Regions from separate parts of the Rummeliibacillus sp. BSL5 genome, predicted to be linked through region 1. Evidence: predicted binding sites of a transcription regulator. Region 1 holds the regulator's gene; the other holds the start of a gene.
What was found. Region 1 encodes Rex, which represses fermentation and respiration genes when NADH is low (regulators of the CRP and FNR family bind a similar motif). Its sites were predicted from a motif close to TTGTGAAATATTTCACAA; they were not measured.

Region 1 (7,750 bases):
TACTTAGATTGAATATATTATATTTGCTACAAAAGAGTATTCTTTGCATACATAATAAAAAAACTGGCTAAACAGCTAGCCAGTAATTAAGTGAAACATATCCTATTTGCTCTTCTTCCTTACGTTCTGCTCCAGAAACGTTGTTGAGTAATTGCATTCAAGAAATCTTGATTAAAGTTTGGATTATTAGCTGCAAAAACTACGCCCTCTAAATTATTGTTTTGCGATTGTTGGATGAATGACTGTCCGCCTGTACCTACGCCAATCGGTTTATAATGCTTATACGCATTGTGTACGAAGTCAGACACATCTTGCATAAACTTCGCTGGATATTTCGAAGTTCCCCCGACTACATAAAGAGCATCAACCAAATACGGGCTTCCTGTAATGAAGGTTTGGTTAACTTTGATTTGCGCTCCGTCTGTTCCAGTCACATTTCCAAGTCTTTCGCTTATAATATCAATGAAAACACCATTGCTCTCTAAGAAGTTAAGAACTTGCATTACCTCTTGGCCATTGAATCCTTCACCAATTAGCACGCCGACCTTTTGCGTGTAAGGATATTTAGGCGTTGTCGATTGGCTGAGAGATGCATAGCTAGTATTGACAGGCACATTGTCACCGCTCGGCTGTCTTACACCGATATTATCCGCGATGATGCAAGCTAATTCTTTGTCTACATTTACTATTAAATCGACATTTTGCTGACGAACTGATTCGCTCTTTACTTTTCCAAGCTGATAGCTGAATCCTTCAATAGTGTGTTGCTTTTCAATTGGCGTCAAGCTGTTCCAGAAAATACGTACTTGTGAGAAGTAATCGTTAAACGACTTGCTTCTTCCACGGATAACATGCCCTTCTACTTTTTTCGGGTAATGTACATAACCACCTTCTTCAGGTGTGGATGTATGCGGTGTATTATCCATTAATGAGTTATTGTGATAGTTTACTTGGTCCACATCTATTCTCATTCTCATAAAGCCCCTGCGCGTATTATTGTGGAAAGGACAGAGCGGTTTATTTACCGGTAATTCAAGATAGTTAGCACTGCCAAGGCGATGCTGCTGTGTATCTCGATAAGCAATTAATCTTCCTTGTAAAACAGGATCATTTGAGAAACCGATACCCGGCACTACGTTTGCAGGATTGAATGCGATTTGCTCCATTTCTGAGAAGTAATTATCAATATTACGATTAAGGGTCATTTTACCAATTAGTTGAACTGGCACTAGCTCTTCAGGCCAGAATTTAGCAGGATCCAACACATCGAAGTCAAATTTGAATTCATCCTCCATCGGGATTAGCTGAACGCCTAGTTCATACTCAGGGAACGCACCCTTATCAATAGCTTCGCGTAAATCTTTTCGATGGAAGTCTGGGTCAATACCACCAATTTTTAATGCTTCATCTTGAAGTAGAGAATGAACGCCTAGAACCGGTTTCCAAACAAATCTTACAAAAGTTGCGACGCCAGCTTTGTTGACGAATAAGTAAGTATTAATCGACCAAGACTCCATCACTCGATAATTCTTTATTATTCCGCGGTCAGACATAATCCATGTTACCATGTGAAGTGCTTCGGGATTATTCGCTACATAATCCCAGAAACGATCATGCGCACCTGTTGCTGTTGGGATTCCATCATCCTGTTTATTTTGATAAGCATGCATGGCATCCGGGAATTTCATCGGATCTTGGTTAATTAACACAGGCATAGCGATAGTCGTTAAATCGTAGTTGCCCTCTTCTGTATAAAATTTTACGCCTAAGCAGCGTAAATCACGCGCTGTATCATAGGAGCCTTTCGGGCCTTGGACAGTAGAAAAACGCACAGCTAAAGGCGTCTTCTTTCCAGGTTCTTGGAAAAGGCAAGCCTCTGTCACGTGCTCCATCGATTGATAACATTCAAACTCCCCATAGGCACCATAGCCCCTTGCATGCACAACTCGTTCTGGAATTTCCTCATGGTTAAAGTGCGACATTTTTTCGAGAAACCAATAATCCTCATGTAAGGAAGGACCCCTGACTCCTGCTTTTAGTGTTTCCGAGTCATTGGATATTTTTCGGCCTTCTTGGGTTGTTAACGGCTTTCCATCATTACTTTTACGATATTGATCTAATTGCTCTTGCTTTGCATCCTTTTTAACAGACTTTTTGTTTTGCGAGTACTTATCCATCTAATCACCTAACCTATCTTATAAATGTCTAACGTTATAACCATATGCATTTTTTTATCCCAATATACATTTCATTTCAAGTTTGAATATAAAAAGAATCCTTTTTTCGACAAAAAAGTGGCGCACAAGTTGGTTGACTTGTGCGCCACTTTTATCTATTTGTATAGAAGTTAATCTATCTTTCGTCATTACGCATGAAATAGCTTAATGTCTGTAGTTCTACTGTCAAATCGATTGTATGTACACGTACATCATCAGGAACATGCAATGTGACAGGAGCGAAATTTAAGATGCCTTTTACCCCCATCGCGACAAGCCTATCGGCCATTTGCTGTGCAGAACGGGCGGGTATCGTCAAAACAGGCAACTCCGCTTTGTATTCTAAAAATTTTTCTTCTAATAATTCTGGCGGAAAAACAGGGATATCATTGATATACTTACCTTCTTTTGTTCCGCTTGTATCAAATGCTGCAACAATTTTCATATTATGGTTCTTTTGAAAATTATATTTTAACAAAGCACTGCCAAGATTCCCTACTCCAATAATGGCTACATTCATACGTTCATCCTGATCTAATACACTACGAAAGACCGTTAATAAATATTGCACTTCATAGCCGTACCCTTTTTTGCCGAGTGCTCCAAAATAGGAAAAATCACGGCGAATTGTAGCAGAGTCAATGTTCATCGCTTCACTTAATTCTTTGGAAGAGATTCTTTCTTGCCCATCCTCTGCAAACTTTAAGATAAAGCGATAATAGAGAGGCAGTCTTTTGGTTGTAGCTTGTGGAATTTTACTTGTGGACTTCACGCTTTTTCCTCCTGCTAGCAAATCAAAATCCCTTCAATAGTACATGATAATTAGCTTTTTTGCAAAGTAATCCTCGTTGCATACCCTTCCGACTTCCTATAAACTAGGAGTGAACTGAGGTGTAAATATATGATCGTTTTACAGGTCAATCAATTATATAAATCTTATATGGGTGATGAAATTTTAAGCGGCGTTAAATTAGAAGTGCAGCATCGTGACCGCGTTGCCCTCGTTGGAAGAAATGGCGCGGGAAAATCCACCCTTTTAAAAATTATCGCAGGCAAACTTTCATATGATTCTGGCGAAATCATAAAACCGAAGGATATTCGGCTAGGGTATTTAGACCAACATGCCGGATTAGAATCGACCCTATCTATTTGGGAAGAAATGATGACGATTTTTGAACCATTGAAAAAGCTGGAACAAACGATTCGTACTCTAGAACTGAAAATGGCTGATCCTGAGGTCTATGAAAATCCTGATCAATATGCAAAGGTCATGACAGAATATGATCAATTGCAGCATGATTTCAAAGAAAGAGGCGGCTATCAATATGAAGCTGATACACGTTCTATTCTGCACGGCATGCAGTTCTATCCTGACAGCTATGATCAAAAAATATCTGAGCTATCTGGAGGGCAACGTACACGTCTCGCCCTTGCAAAACTATTATTAAGCAAGCCCGATCTGTTGATTTTGGACGAGCCAACCAACCATTTAGATATCGAGACACTAAACTGGCTCGAAACCTTCTTAAAGAGTTATGATGGAGCGATTTTAATTGTATCCCATGACCGTTATTTCCTCGATCAAATCGTTTCAATCGTTTATGAAGTATCACGCCACCATGTCAACAAATTTACTGGAAACTACAGTAATTACCTGGACCAAAAGGCAAAAAACTATGAACGTGACCGCAAGCTGTATGAAAAGCAACAAGGCGAAAAGGCAAAGCTAGAAGACTTTATTCAAAAAAATATTGTACGAGCCTCTACAACAAAGCTCGCACAAAGCAGGCGCAAGATACTTGAAAAAACAGAGTGGATGGATTCTCCAGAAGGAGATGAAAAATCTGCTACTTTCTCATTTGAGATTGAACGCCAAAGCGGCAATGATGTGTTGCAGGTGAATGACTTAACAATAGGCTATGAAGGAATTCTTGTCTCTCAAAATATCCAGCTGCATGTTTACCGTACAGATCGGATCTCTTTAGTCGGCCCGAATGGCGTGGGAAAATCGACATTATTAAAGACACTTATAAAAGATGAATCACCGCTTTCTGGAACAATCCATTTCGGCACAAATGTTCAGATCGGCTACTATGATCAGGAACTCGCAAAGCTAGATAGTAATAAATCGATTCTAAAAGAACTATGGGATGAATGGCCTTTAATGAATGAAAAGGACCTTCGGACAGTTTTAGGCCGCTTCCTCTTCTCAGGAGAAGATGTAGATAAAATTGTTCGTGATTTATCAGGCGGTGAAAAGGCAAGGCTTGCTCTGGCAAAACTAATGCTCCAAAAGGCAAACTTCCTCATTCTTGATGAACCGACTAACCACCTTGATTTGGACAGCAAAGAGGTATTGGAAAATGCATTAGTAGATTATCCTGGCACATTGCTATTTGTTTCGCATGACCGTTACTTTATCAATCGTATCTCTACTAAAGTAGTTGAACTTTCGCATGATGGGACAACTGAATATCTTGGCGACTACGACTATTACGTTGAAAAGAAGCATGAGCTTGAAGAAATAGCTGCCGAAAAACAGGCTGCAATGCAAAAGCCAATCGAAATAGTCGATCAAAAACAAAAAACAACGCAAATTGATAAAGAAGCGAAGAAAAAGATTCGAAAAGTAAGCAGGCGTATAGAAGAGATTGAACAACAGCTAAGTACGCTCGACCAGCAAATAGAAGGCATTGAGAAGATGCTTTGTGACCCTGAAATCTTCCAGAACCATGAAAAAGTACTGGAATTGCAAACACAATTAGATGATTTAAAAGAGCAGCATGAAGTATTCGAATTAGAGTGGCTTGAATTAAATGAAGAGCTTGAGAAGCTGTGAATAACTAGTAGTTATAAAAAGGAGCTGTCGAATGATTAATCATTTGATAGCTCCTTTTGTCGTAACAACACATATATTGTCTATATATTGGTCAATAGCTAATTTTCCAACTATGTTTTTCCACAAATTTATTCACATAAACAATCCTTATTTTTCAATGGTTTAAAATAGTTTTCCACATTATCCACAGATTTTAGTCTAGTTATACACATAAAAATGTGTATAAACTGCTACTATATCTAGTTATTACACATTTAATCCACAAACTGTCCACAATTTGTGGATTATTTTAGAATTTTCACACTTTTTATTACAAAAAGGACTTTCATTTTACATGAAAGTCCTTTTCTGTGTATAACTTTATTTATTCCATGACAACAACTCTAATCCAGGTCGGCCATTTAACGTTAAATCGCTTCTTTTCCCCGCTTTAAACATAGAAGTCCCTGCAGCTGCTATCATAGCAGCGTTATCTGTACATAATTTTAACGGTGGCACATAAAAAGGTATATCCTCTTTGTTAAAGGTTGCAGTTAGTGCATCTCTTAAGCCTTTATTGGCTGATACACCTCCAGCAGCTATCACTTGTTTCACATTGTACTGCCGTGCAGCTCTCAAGGTTTTGGCTGTCAATACTTCCACAACACTATCCTGGAACCCCTTTGCCACATGCATTGGATTAATAGCCTCTCCTCGTTGGTCTGCGTTATGTTTATAATTAATAACAGCAGATTTTAATCCGCTGAAGCTAAAGTCATATGAATCTGGCTCAAGCCATACGCGAGGGAAATCGACTTCACCATCGCTTTCATGTGCTAATCGATCAATCTGCGGACCGCCTGGATACGGAATGTTCAATACCCTTGCCACTTTATCATAAGCTTCGCCTGCCGCGTCATCACGCGTCTCACCAATTAATTCAAAATTGCCGTCTTCCTTCATCAACACCAATTCAGTATGGCCTCCGGAAACGACCAGAGCTAATAGTGGAAATTCCATAGGCTGTACTAGTGCATTGGCATAAATATGACCCGCAATATGATGTACGCCAATAAGGGGTAAACCATGTGCAAAGGAAAATGCTTTTGCCGCATTGATGCCAATTAATAAAGCGCCTACTAAGCCAGGACCTTCTGTCACGCAGACAGCATTTAAATCAGCAGGTTGTATATTCGCCTGCTTTAACGCTTCTTCAATAACGACAGTAATCTGCTCTACGTGATGCCTAGAAGCGATTTCTGGCACGACGCCTCCAAATCGTTTGTGACTTTCAATTTGTGAGGCTACCACATTTGAGACAATCTCAGTTCCATTCTTCACTACAGATGCGGCTGTTTCGTCACAGCTGCTTTCAATTCCTAATATATATATGTTCTCCATTATAAATTCACCCACATCACAAGAGCATCCTCTTGATTATCAGTATAGTACCCTTTTCTTATACCGCCTGCTTGAAATCCAAGTTTTCGGTACAAGTTTTGAGCAACCGTATTGGAAACCCTCACTTCAAGGCTCATGATGACAACGCCTCTTTCTTTCGCTGTCATTATTGCTTTACGCATAAGTCCTTCTCCAATACCTCTGCCTCGGCCTTCCGGAAGGACCGCAACATTTGTAATTTGGCTTTCATCAAGTACAATCCACATACCACAAAAGCCTATAAGCTTCCCTGTCTCTTCTACAGCAACTATATATGTGGCTTGTGTATTACGAGTCATTTCTTGATAAAAAGCCTCTACTGTCCATGGTGTAGGAAAAGAGGCTTCCTCTATCGCATGGACTGCTTCTACATCTTCAACTGTCATCTCTCTATAAGTAATCATCGTTTTTGTTCCTTCTGTTCTTTCAACCAATTGGCTTCTGCTTCTACCAGTCGGCAATAAGTTGGCACAAAATGATGTGTGTCTTCCACTGCCGGTAATTCTTCCTGCTCCGCTAGATAAATGAGTTGCCCTGCACTAGGTAAATCAAACGTATATGGAGCGCGCGTAGCAAGCTCTCCTAATTGTTGTTTAATCTGTTGCCAGAAAACATCTACATCTTGCCCGACAAAAAGGACAGGTTGACCAATTTCTTTTAATTTCTCTAAAAGAGAAGCCATGCTATAATGCCCATCAGCAATAACCGATTCTAATTGATGAGCGGAATTATATACACCGCCATACACATTTTCACGTCTTGCATCAATGACCGAGCATACAAGGCCTTGATATATATCGGCATTTGCGGCTAATACTTTTAAGCTGGATACACCAGCCAACGGTATTTGAAGCGTCCATGCTAATGTTTTAGCTACGGTTACGCCAATCCTGACCCCCGTATAAGAGCCGGGCCCTTGGCTAACCGCAATCGCATCTATATCGCTTGGTGAAAGGCCTGCTTTTTTGATAATATCTTCAATAGCCGGCATAACACTAGCTGAATGATTTATTTTCATATTTCTAGCTTCCGCCGCTACAATTTTTCCATCCTTCACAATAGCTACTGCCAAGGGTGAATTTGCTGTATCTATTCCTAACCAAATCACTTTTTTAACTCCTCGCACAATAGTTCATACCGTTTCCCAAAAGGTATTAATATAAACTTTCTTTTATTATCGTCAATCCGCTTAATTTCAATGGCTAAACGATCAGCAGGTAAATCTGTTTCTATTAGATGAGCCCATTCAATAATCGAAACGGCATCACCATAGAAT
Region 2 (7,750 bases), on a different contig from region 1:
TGATGCCAGGCATGGATGGTTATGAAACAATGCAGCTGATTCGCCAGCAAGAACAGTATCAAGAATTGCCAATCATTGCCCTGACAGCAAAAGCAATGAAGGGTGACCGAGCTAAATGTCTAAAAGCCGGTGCATCTGACTATGTAAGCAAACCATTAAAAGTAGATCAATTATTGTCTGTGCTTCGTGTATGGCTCACATCAACGGTGGTAACCAGATAGCGGTGAAAACTATGAAAGATTCTATTACACAAGAAGAAAGAGAAGAAATTGAAATAAAGTTATTGTTGCAGGCGATTTTTGATGTTTCGGGTTTTGATTACCGTGATTATATGCGCTCATCTATTAAGCGAAGAATAGAGAATCGAGCTCGCATAGAAAATGTTAGGACAATTAGCTATTTAATTGAAAAGGTTTTATATGAAAAAGGATTTGTAGAAAAATTAATTGATGATTTCTCCATCAATGTAACAGAGATGTTTCGAGATCCTGAGTTTTTTGAAGCGTTTCGTTTACAGGTAGTTCCGCATTTGAGAAATCTTCCTGAAATTAGGATTTGGCATGCAGGTTGTTCAACAGGCGAAGAAGCCTTTTCCATGGCTATCTTATTAGAAGAAGAAGGCCTATACGATCGAGCAAAGATCTATGCAACGGATATAAGTGAGAAAGTCTTATCTACTGCAAAAAAAGGCATTCTTCCGTTGAATCGCATGCAAACCTATACTCGGAATTATTTAAATGCTGGTGGTAAACATGAGTTTTCTAAATACTATACTACAGATTATGATTATGCTTATTTAGACGAAAGCATAAGAAAAAACATTGTTTTCTTTCAACATAATTTAGTAACAGATGGGTCATTTAACGAATTTCATATCATAATTTGCAGAAATGTAATGATTTATTTTACAAGTGATCTTCAACTAAACGTTAACCAATTATTCTATGAAAGCCTCTGTAAAGGGGGCTTTATGGGAATTGGCAGTAAGGAGTCTCTGCGGTCAACTCAGTTTTCAGATAAATATGCTGTTATTTCAGCCAAAGAGAATATATACAGAAAGATCTAACAGAAGGAGATGCTTATGCATTTCCTTTCCTTGTTTTATGTAGCGTGATACTTTACACTTTTTTATTTAATAATGTTTAATTTTTTACTATTAGGGAATTACATTATCAGTAAGGGGGAGAAGAATGACAATATTAATAGTAGATGATAATCAAATCAATCTCTTTTTAATAGAGAATATACTTAAACGTGCAGGTTATACAGACTATTCTTCTCTTACATCTGCCAAAGCCATGTTCGATTATTTAGAAACAGAAGTAAAAGAATCAACAAACACATCTGTTGATTTGATTCTTCTGGATATTATGATGCCTGAAATGGACGGAATTGAAGCATGTAAGATACTACAAGATAACCCTAAGTTTAAAGATATACCAATTATTTTTGTAACAGCTATTGAAGATTCAAAAAAAGTTGCTGAAGCGTTAGATGTCGGCGGCATTGACTATATTACAAAACCAATTAACAAAACAGATTTGCTAGCCAGAATTCGTGTAGGCCTTCGATTAAAATACGAAAAAGATTGGCATAAAAAACATGAAAAGAAAATACAAGATGAACTAGAATTATCTATGCAAGTTCAAAGAGGGCTGCTTAGTAAACCTTTATTAGAAGAAAGATTTAATGTCAATGCTTCCTATTTGCCTGCAAATCAATTAGCCGGAGATATGTACTATTGGCAAAAGATTGATGAAGATCGATATGGTGTAATCTTACTTGATGTAATGGGCCACGGCATTACATCATCTTTAGTGTGTATGTATATATCTTCTGCATTACGCGATGCTATTCGCAAAAATCCAGACCCTGTGGCACTAATTGAAGAACTAAATAGATGGATGAATATACTCAATCAAGAAAAAAATACATTTCACTATTATTTTACTGCCATATATTTAGTTATTGATACGAAGAATAATACTATTGAATATGTGAATGCTGGCCATCCACCAGGGTTTTTATTAGTCGAAGATCAAAGAATTATTACCTTATCGACCAATTGCTGCCCTGTAGGATTGTTTAGAGAAATGAAAGTGAAAAAAACAACAATTGAATTTAAAGAAAAAATTCAAGTTCTTATTTATACGGATGGGGTCATGGAGGCATTAGATGATTTCAATCATGATGGGCTAGAAGAACTGAAGAAATTAGTGATTAACCAGAAGTTTGATATTCAAATGCAGGAACCTATTGAGTATGTATTACCTAAAGAACTGCAAATTGATCAACCTGATGATATGTGTGTAATTATGATTCAAGCGGGAAATATATCGTAGATACATATACAGGCAAAAAACGTTCTATTTCAATTATGAAATAGAACGTTTTTTATTTGCTAGATTACCAAAGCTTATAGCCTTTAGAACCTAGTGGAGCATTTTGTATAATATCATAGATAGGGAATGTATAAGCAATCAATATTAATGCTGCTAGAATTACAAGCCATACTTTGAAATTTTCCAAAATAGCAGGTGTTTTCTCCGCTTGTGGAGAAATTTCAGCGATTGGGAATTCTTCTTCACCTTTAGGTGCAAACCAGCAAAGTTTTACAAAGATATACAAGAAGATGATAATGCCGATGAACAATAATGTGCCACCAACAGCTTGTGCAACTTGGTAAGATGCCCATGTCTTAGCAATTTCAGCACCGCCATAATCAGAGAAAGCTGAACGGCGAGGTGCACCCAGTAAACCTTCAATATGCATGGAGCTAGACATAATGGCCATACCAACAACCCAAACGATTGTTTGGATAATGCCAAGGCGATTTAACTCTTTTGTAAACACTCTGCCTCTTAAGTGAGGAACTAACCAATAAGCAGCACCGAAAAATGTTAGAATAACGGTAGTTGCCACTGTTAAGTGGAAATGTCCTGTTACCCAAATGGTATTATGGATAAGTTGGTTCATTTGGTTAGATGCATTGACAATACCACCAGCGCCTGCTGGGATAAAGATTAACATACCCATGAACGGAGCGAAGAATCTTGCATCTCCCCAAGGTAATTTTTTTAGCCAACCAAACAGTCCTTTAGCACCTTTTGAACGTCCGGCTAATTCAAACGTTGCAAACATTGAAAATGCTGTCAATAAAGAAGGAATAGATACCATCATAGTTAGAACTACTTGAACATATTTCCATGATGGGTCAATACCAGGTTCAGTCAATTGGTGATGAACTCCGACTGGGATTGAGAATAATACGAATAAGATAAATGCAAGGCGAGCAAGGGAATCTGAGAAAATTTTACCGCCAATAATTTTGGGAATGATGGTATACCATACCATGTAAGCTGGTAATAACCAGAAATACACAAGTGCATGCCCGAAATACCAGAATAAAGTACGTGATAAAAGAATATCAACTCGTTCTACTAGGCCAAGTGACCAAGGTAACAATTGGAATAATACTTCAGCAGCTACGCCGAGAGTTGCAACAAACCACATTAAGTTATTGCAAACGACCATGAATGAAAGTAAAGGTGAAGTTTGTTTTGGATTTTCTTTGCGCCATTGTATCCAACGCATTGCTTGTGCAAGTCCTCCGATCCAAGAACCAACAATAACAAGTGTTAGGCCTAAATAGTAAATCCAGTGTGCTTGTAATGGGGCATAGAAAGTATAGAGAACAGACGCTTCATTTAAAAGAACCATCGCAGCTGCCATTGCAGTACCAGCTGTCATGATCCAAAATCCGATCCAGCCTAGTAATCTTTGTTTATTTGATAGGGTACCAGATGTACGGCTAACCGCTGCAATTTGAAACCCATAGATAAAGAATGTAGTAAGTATTAAACCTAGCAAAACACCATGTACAGTTAAAACTTGATAATAGCCAATGCCAAAAGGTAAATCAAAATGCCCCGAACGTACTAAAACTTGCAATAGACCTGCAGTTCCACCCAAGAATAGAGCTATGAATGCAACATAAATATGAGCCATAGAAAGTTTAGCATCTTTAGGATTTACTTTAAGAAGCTCAGCTGTTTTTCTATTAACCTTACTTGCAACGGTTAGACTATCATTTTTGACTTTTGATTGATCGATGACTGTTTGACTCATTTTTTATCCACCACCTTAAGCATAGAATGCATTTGCGCATGGCCAACTCCGCAATATTCGTTACATACAATTAAATACTCACCAGCTTTATCAACTGTTGTCACATATTCAGAAACATAGCCTGGTTCTAGCATCATGTTGACATTCGTACCTGATATTTCAAAGCCATGTACAACATCTTTAGAAGTAGCTATAAACTTAACCTTAGACCCTACAGGTACTTCTAGTTCTGGTGGGTTATAGTAAAAGGCAGAAGCGAGTACTACTATTTCATAATCCCAATTTTTACCTGAAACTTTGTGAACACCAGGTTTGTTAAATGGTGCAATTTGGTCTACCTTTTCATGATTTATTGTGTTTTTGGCACTTGGTGGATGACTGCCGTTATGAAATGCCATGATTCCTGTAATTAATAAAAATACGATTAAAGATCCGCCACCAAATAAAAGCCAATACTTTTCATATTTATGCAGATGCATTTTTTTCCCTTCTTTCCTTTATTTAAAAACGTTCTAAAAATAGGCCAAAGCATGCAGCCCACGTAATTACTATAAAAGCGCCTAACGCAAATACTAAATAGAGTGTTCCTTTTAAGTTTTCTTCTTCTTCATGTTTCTTGGGTGCCATCGAAATCGCTCCTTTCAATTAAATCAAAACATTTATTCTGCAATAGTTTGCAAGAGGGAAGCTTCTTCAATAAATAATCTAGAACGAGATGAATTAAGTTTTATTTCGTTCGATTATTGGGCTGTAACTAACCGAAGAAAGAAGACTTCTCTGAATGAAGTTTTGTTTTATTGTTTGAGTAAATGATATAAAAAAAATATAGGTTTAGATGTGATAAAAATCACACCTTTTGACAAAAAGTGTGAAAGAAGTGTGAAAAGGAATGTGTGTTTAAGAAGGTTAACGAATTAAGTGATAAAAATCTATGAAAAATAATGATATAAAGAGGTTTTTAAGTGAGGGTACCTTTAGAGGGTGATTAAAAACTCCTAGATATGTCTTTAACAAACTATAAGTAATTTGAATATAAAAAAAGAAGCTTTGAAAAAGCTTCTTTTTTCTAACTCGGATCCATCGCTAGCAATATGGTTAACTTTCCGATAGCATCTATATCAACAGGAAGTATAATTGCTTGATTATAGCCAAGCAGTTTTGTATGGCCCACCATAACAGTTGGTGGTGTAATATCTAATACTAATTGTTGTGCAGCAACATATGTACAAAGATTGCCAGCAATCATATTGCCAAACTCTCCTGTAAAAGATTCCAGCATTTCACCTTCAAGCTTCATTCCGAACATGGCTTCACTAATAGTACTGAAAGTTTCTGGAGAGGAATCTATAATAATTCTACCCTTTAAATCTCCCACCATGCCGATTAAAACTCCGATTTCGGATTGTTCGTAAGGTTCTTTAGAAATGGATGGAGCTGAGACATGGACGTCGTTAGGTAATACAGTTTTGAGTGATTGAATCATGCTATTGAGTATAGTTTGTACTTGTATCGATGTGCTCATTGAGAACTCCTTATGTTATGACCTTTTTAATATAGTATCACGCAGCAAAAGAATTGAATAGTTGTTGACGTCACATAGTTTTTTTATTATGATGAAATTAACAAATGAGAATGATTTTCATATTCACTGATTAATTTCTTTAAAAGGAGCGTTTCAGATGGTTTATGCATTCATTGGTGCGACACTTATTATTTACGGGGCAATAGGCAAATACATTTTTAATCAAACCTCCACGCATTTAAAATAATTTTTTTAATCCTTCTAATAATAGAAGGATTTTTTTATTATAGGCATGGTAAAATAGCGTTAAGGCAAAAAAGGAGGAAATGATTTTCATGAGTCATTTTGAAGAACAACTACATCTGCTGCTAAAACAGACTGCAATGCAATATTTAATCTATCAACATAACGAAGACCAGGAAAGGCTTCAAAAAACGAAATTATTTGCTGAAAAGCTTATTAATAAAGAATATATGATTGCCTTTGCAGGTCATTTCTCTGCAGGTAAATCTACTATGATTAATGCGCTGACAGGGGATGATCTCCTTCCTTCTTCTCCTATACCAACAAGCGCAAACGTTGTAAAAGTACATAAATCGGATGAGAATTATGCCATTGCATACCTAGTAGATCAAAATCCTATCAAATTTGATGACGGGTATGATATTAAAACAGTAAAAGAATTCGCTAAGAACGGTGCCTTGGTTTCTCAAATTGAAATTGGCCATAAAGATTCTGTTTTGCCAAAAGGCATAACAGTAATGGATACACCAGGTGTTGATTCGACAGATGATGCGCATCGTTTATCTACGGAAACGACACTGCATTTGGCTGATATTGTTTTTTATGTAATGGACTATAACCATGTCCAATCAGAATTAAACTTCCAATTTACAAAGAATTTAATGAAGCATAATCCTAATGTTTATCTAATTGTGAACCAAATTGATAAACATAAAGAGAGTGAACTAACCTTTCAGGAATTTTCCGATTCGGTGTATCAATCATTCTCAAATTGGGTGGTAGAACCAAAAGGGATTTACTTTACCTCATTAAGAGACTTTAATCTTCCTTACAATGATTATAATAAAGTAAAAGAAATAGTCATGAATAGTATGGAAGGATGGCAAGATCATTTAATTGCTGGAGGTAAAGCAGCTCTTGAGCAGCTTCAAATCGAACATGCACAATATTTAGAAACTAATAAAAAGCAGCTATTAGAAAATAATGAAACCATTTTATCGCAAGAAGAGTGGGAAAATAACGAAGAGATTACAGCAGACTTTGAAGTAGTACTTCAACAGTTGAAGTTGTATTCAGCATCAAATTGGCAAAAGAATTTTGATCACAGCCGTGATGAATTATTAGAAAATGCTGCTATAATGCCTTTCGAATTACGAGAAAAGCTGAAATATTATTTGGAAAGTGTACAGCCAGATTTCAAAGTTGGAATGCTTTTTTCTGGTAAAAAAACACAAGCAGAAAAGGATCAGCGTAAGGAATCTCTGTATTCACTTTATAAAGAAATAGCGTTCTCTCAAATTTCTGGTCATATGCGCTCTTTAATGAAGAGCTCATTGAAATTAGTTAATGCTTTAACCGATGATTTTTCTCATGAAATCGACGATTTTGATATGCAGCCACCATTTTCCGTAATTGAAGAACAAGTGAAACTTGATTCTGGTATTACTGGGGATGCGCTTTTAAACTTCGCCAATCGTGTAGCAAGTGCCACAAAGAGGTGGTATAAGCAAGACACGGATCAATGGAAGTTTGAAAAAAGCGCTTATATAGAAGAGTTGTCCTTTACGACAGTAGAGCCCTTAAAGAAAAAATGTGCAGTATTGAAAAACAAAGTAGAAGTAATTGATGGCGCAAAAGCAATTGAAGAACAGGAAAAATATTTTGCTATCCAAAAAACGGTCTCGATTCAGACAATGAATCCTGAAGCAGATCAATGTGTATCTGAGTGGGAGCAAGAACATGAAAAGGCAATGGGCAATATCAGGCCATTTGATCCATCTATGCTCGAAAAAAAAGAGGAGCAGAATCAGGAAGAAGAATTGGAGGATAAAATCTCATCTCCATCTATACACTCAA

Region 2: a site for Rex is predicted at 4,964-4,981, ahead of RCJ93_RS01455 (cytochrome c oxidase subunit 2A). Genes of this name have one in related genera too.

What each region holds. Positions count from the first base shown of each region.
Region 1 is NZ_JAVGCV010000007.1:87,889-95,638, forward strand. It holds gene RCJ93_RS15055 (catalase) at 120-2,177, opposite strand; gene RCJ93_RS15060 (redox-sensing transcriptional repressor Rex) at 2,353-2,988, opposite strand; gene RCJ93_RS15065 (ABC transporter ATP-binding protein) at 3,118-5,055, shown strand; gene tsaD (tRNA (adenosine(37)-N6)-threonylcarbamoyltransferase complex transferase subunit TsaD) at 5,416-6,435, opposite strand; gene rimI (ribosomal protein S18-alanine N-acetyltransferase) at 6,435-6,878, opposite strand; gene tsaB (tRNA (adenosine(37)-N6)-threonylcarbamoyltransferase complex dimerization subunit type 1 TsaB) at 6,875-7,582, opposite strand; gene tsaE (tRNA (adenosine(37)-N6)-threonylcarbamoyltransferase complex ATPase subunit type 1 TsaE) at 7,579-7,750, opposite strand, start outside.
Region 2 is NZ_JAVGCV010000001.1:288,753-296,502, forward strand. It holds gene RCJ93_RS01430 (response regulator) at 1-221, shown strand, start outside; gene RCJ93_RS01435 (CheR family methyltransferase) at 233-1,066, shown strand; gene RCJ93_RS01440 (SpoIIE family protein phosphatase) at 1,191-2,342, shown strand; gene RCJ93_RS01445 (b(o/a)3-type cytochrome-c oxidase subunit 1) at 2,407-4,008, opposite strand; gene RCJ93_RS01450 (cytochrome c oxidase subunit II) at 4,125-4,607, opposite strand; gene RCJ93_RS01455 (cytochrome c oxidase subunit 2A) at 4,630-4,755, opposite strand; gene RCJ93_RS01460 (chemotaxis protein CheX) at 5,195-5,650, opposite strand; gene RCJ93_RS01465 (dynamin family protein) at 5,986-7,750, shown strand, end outside.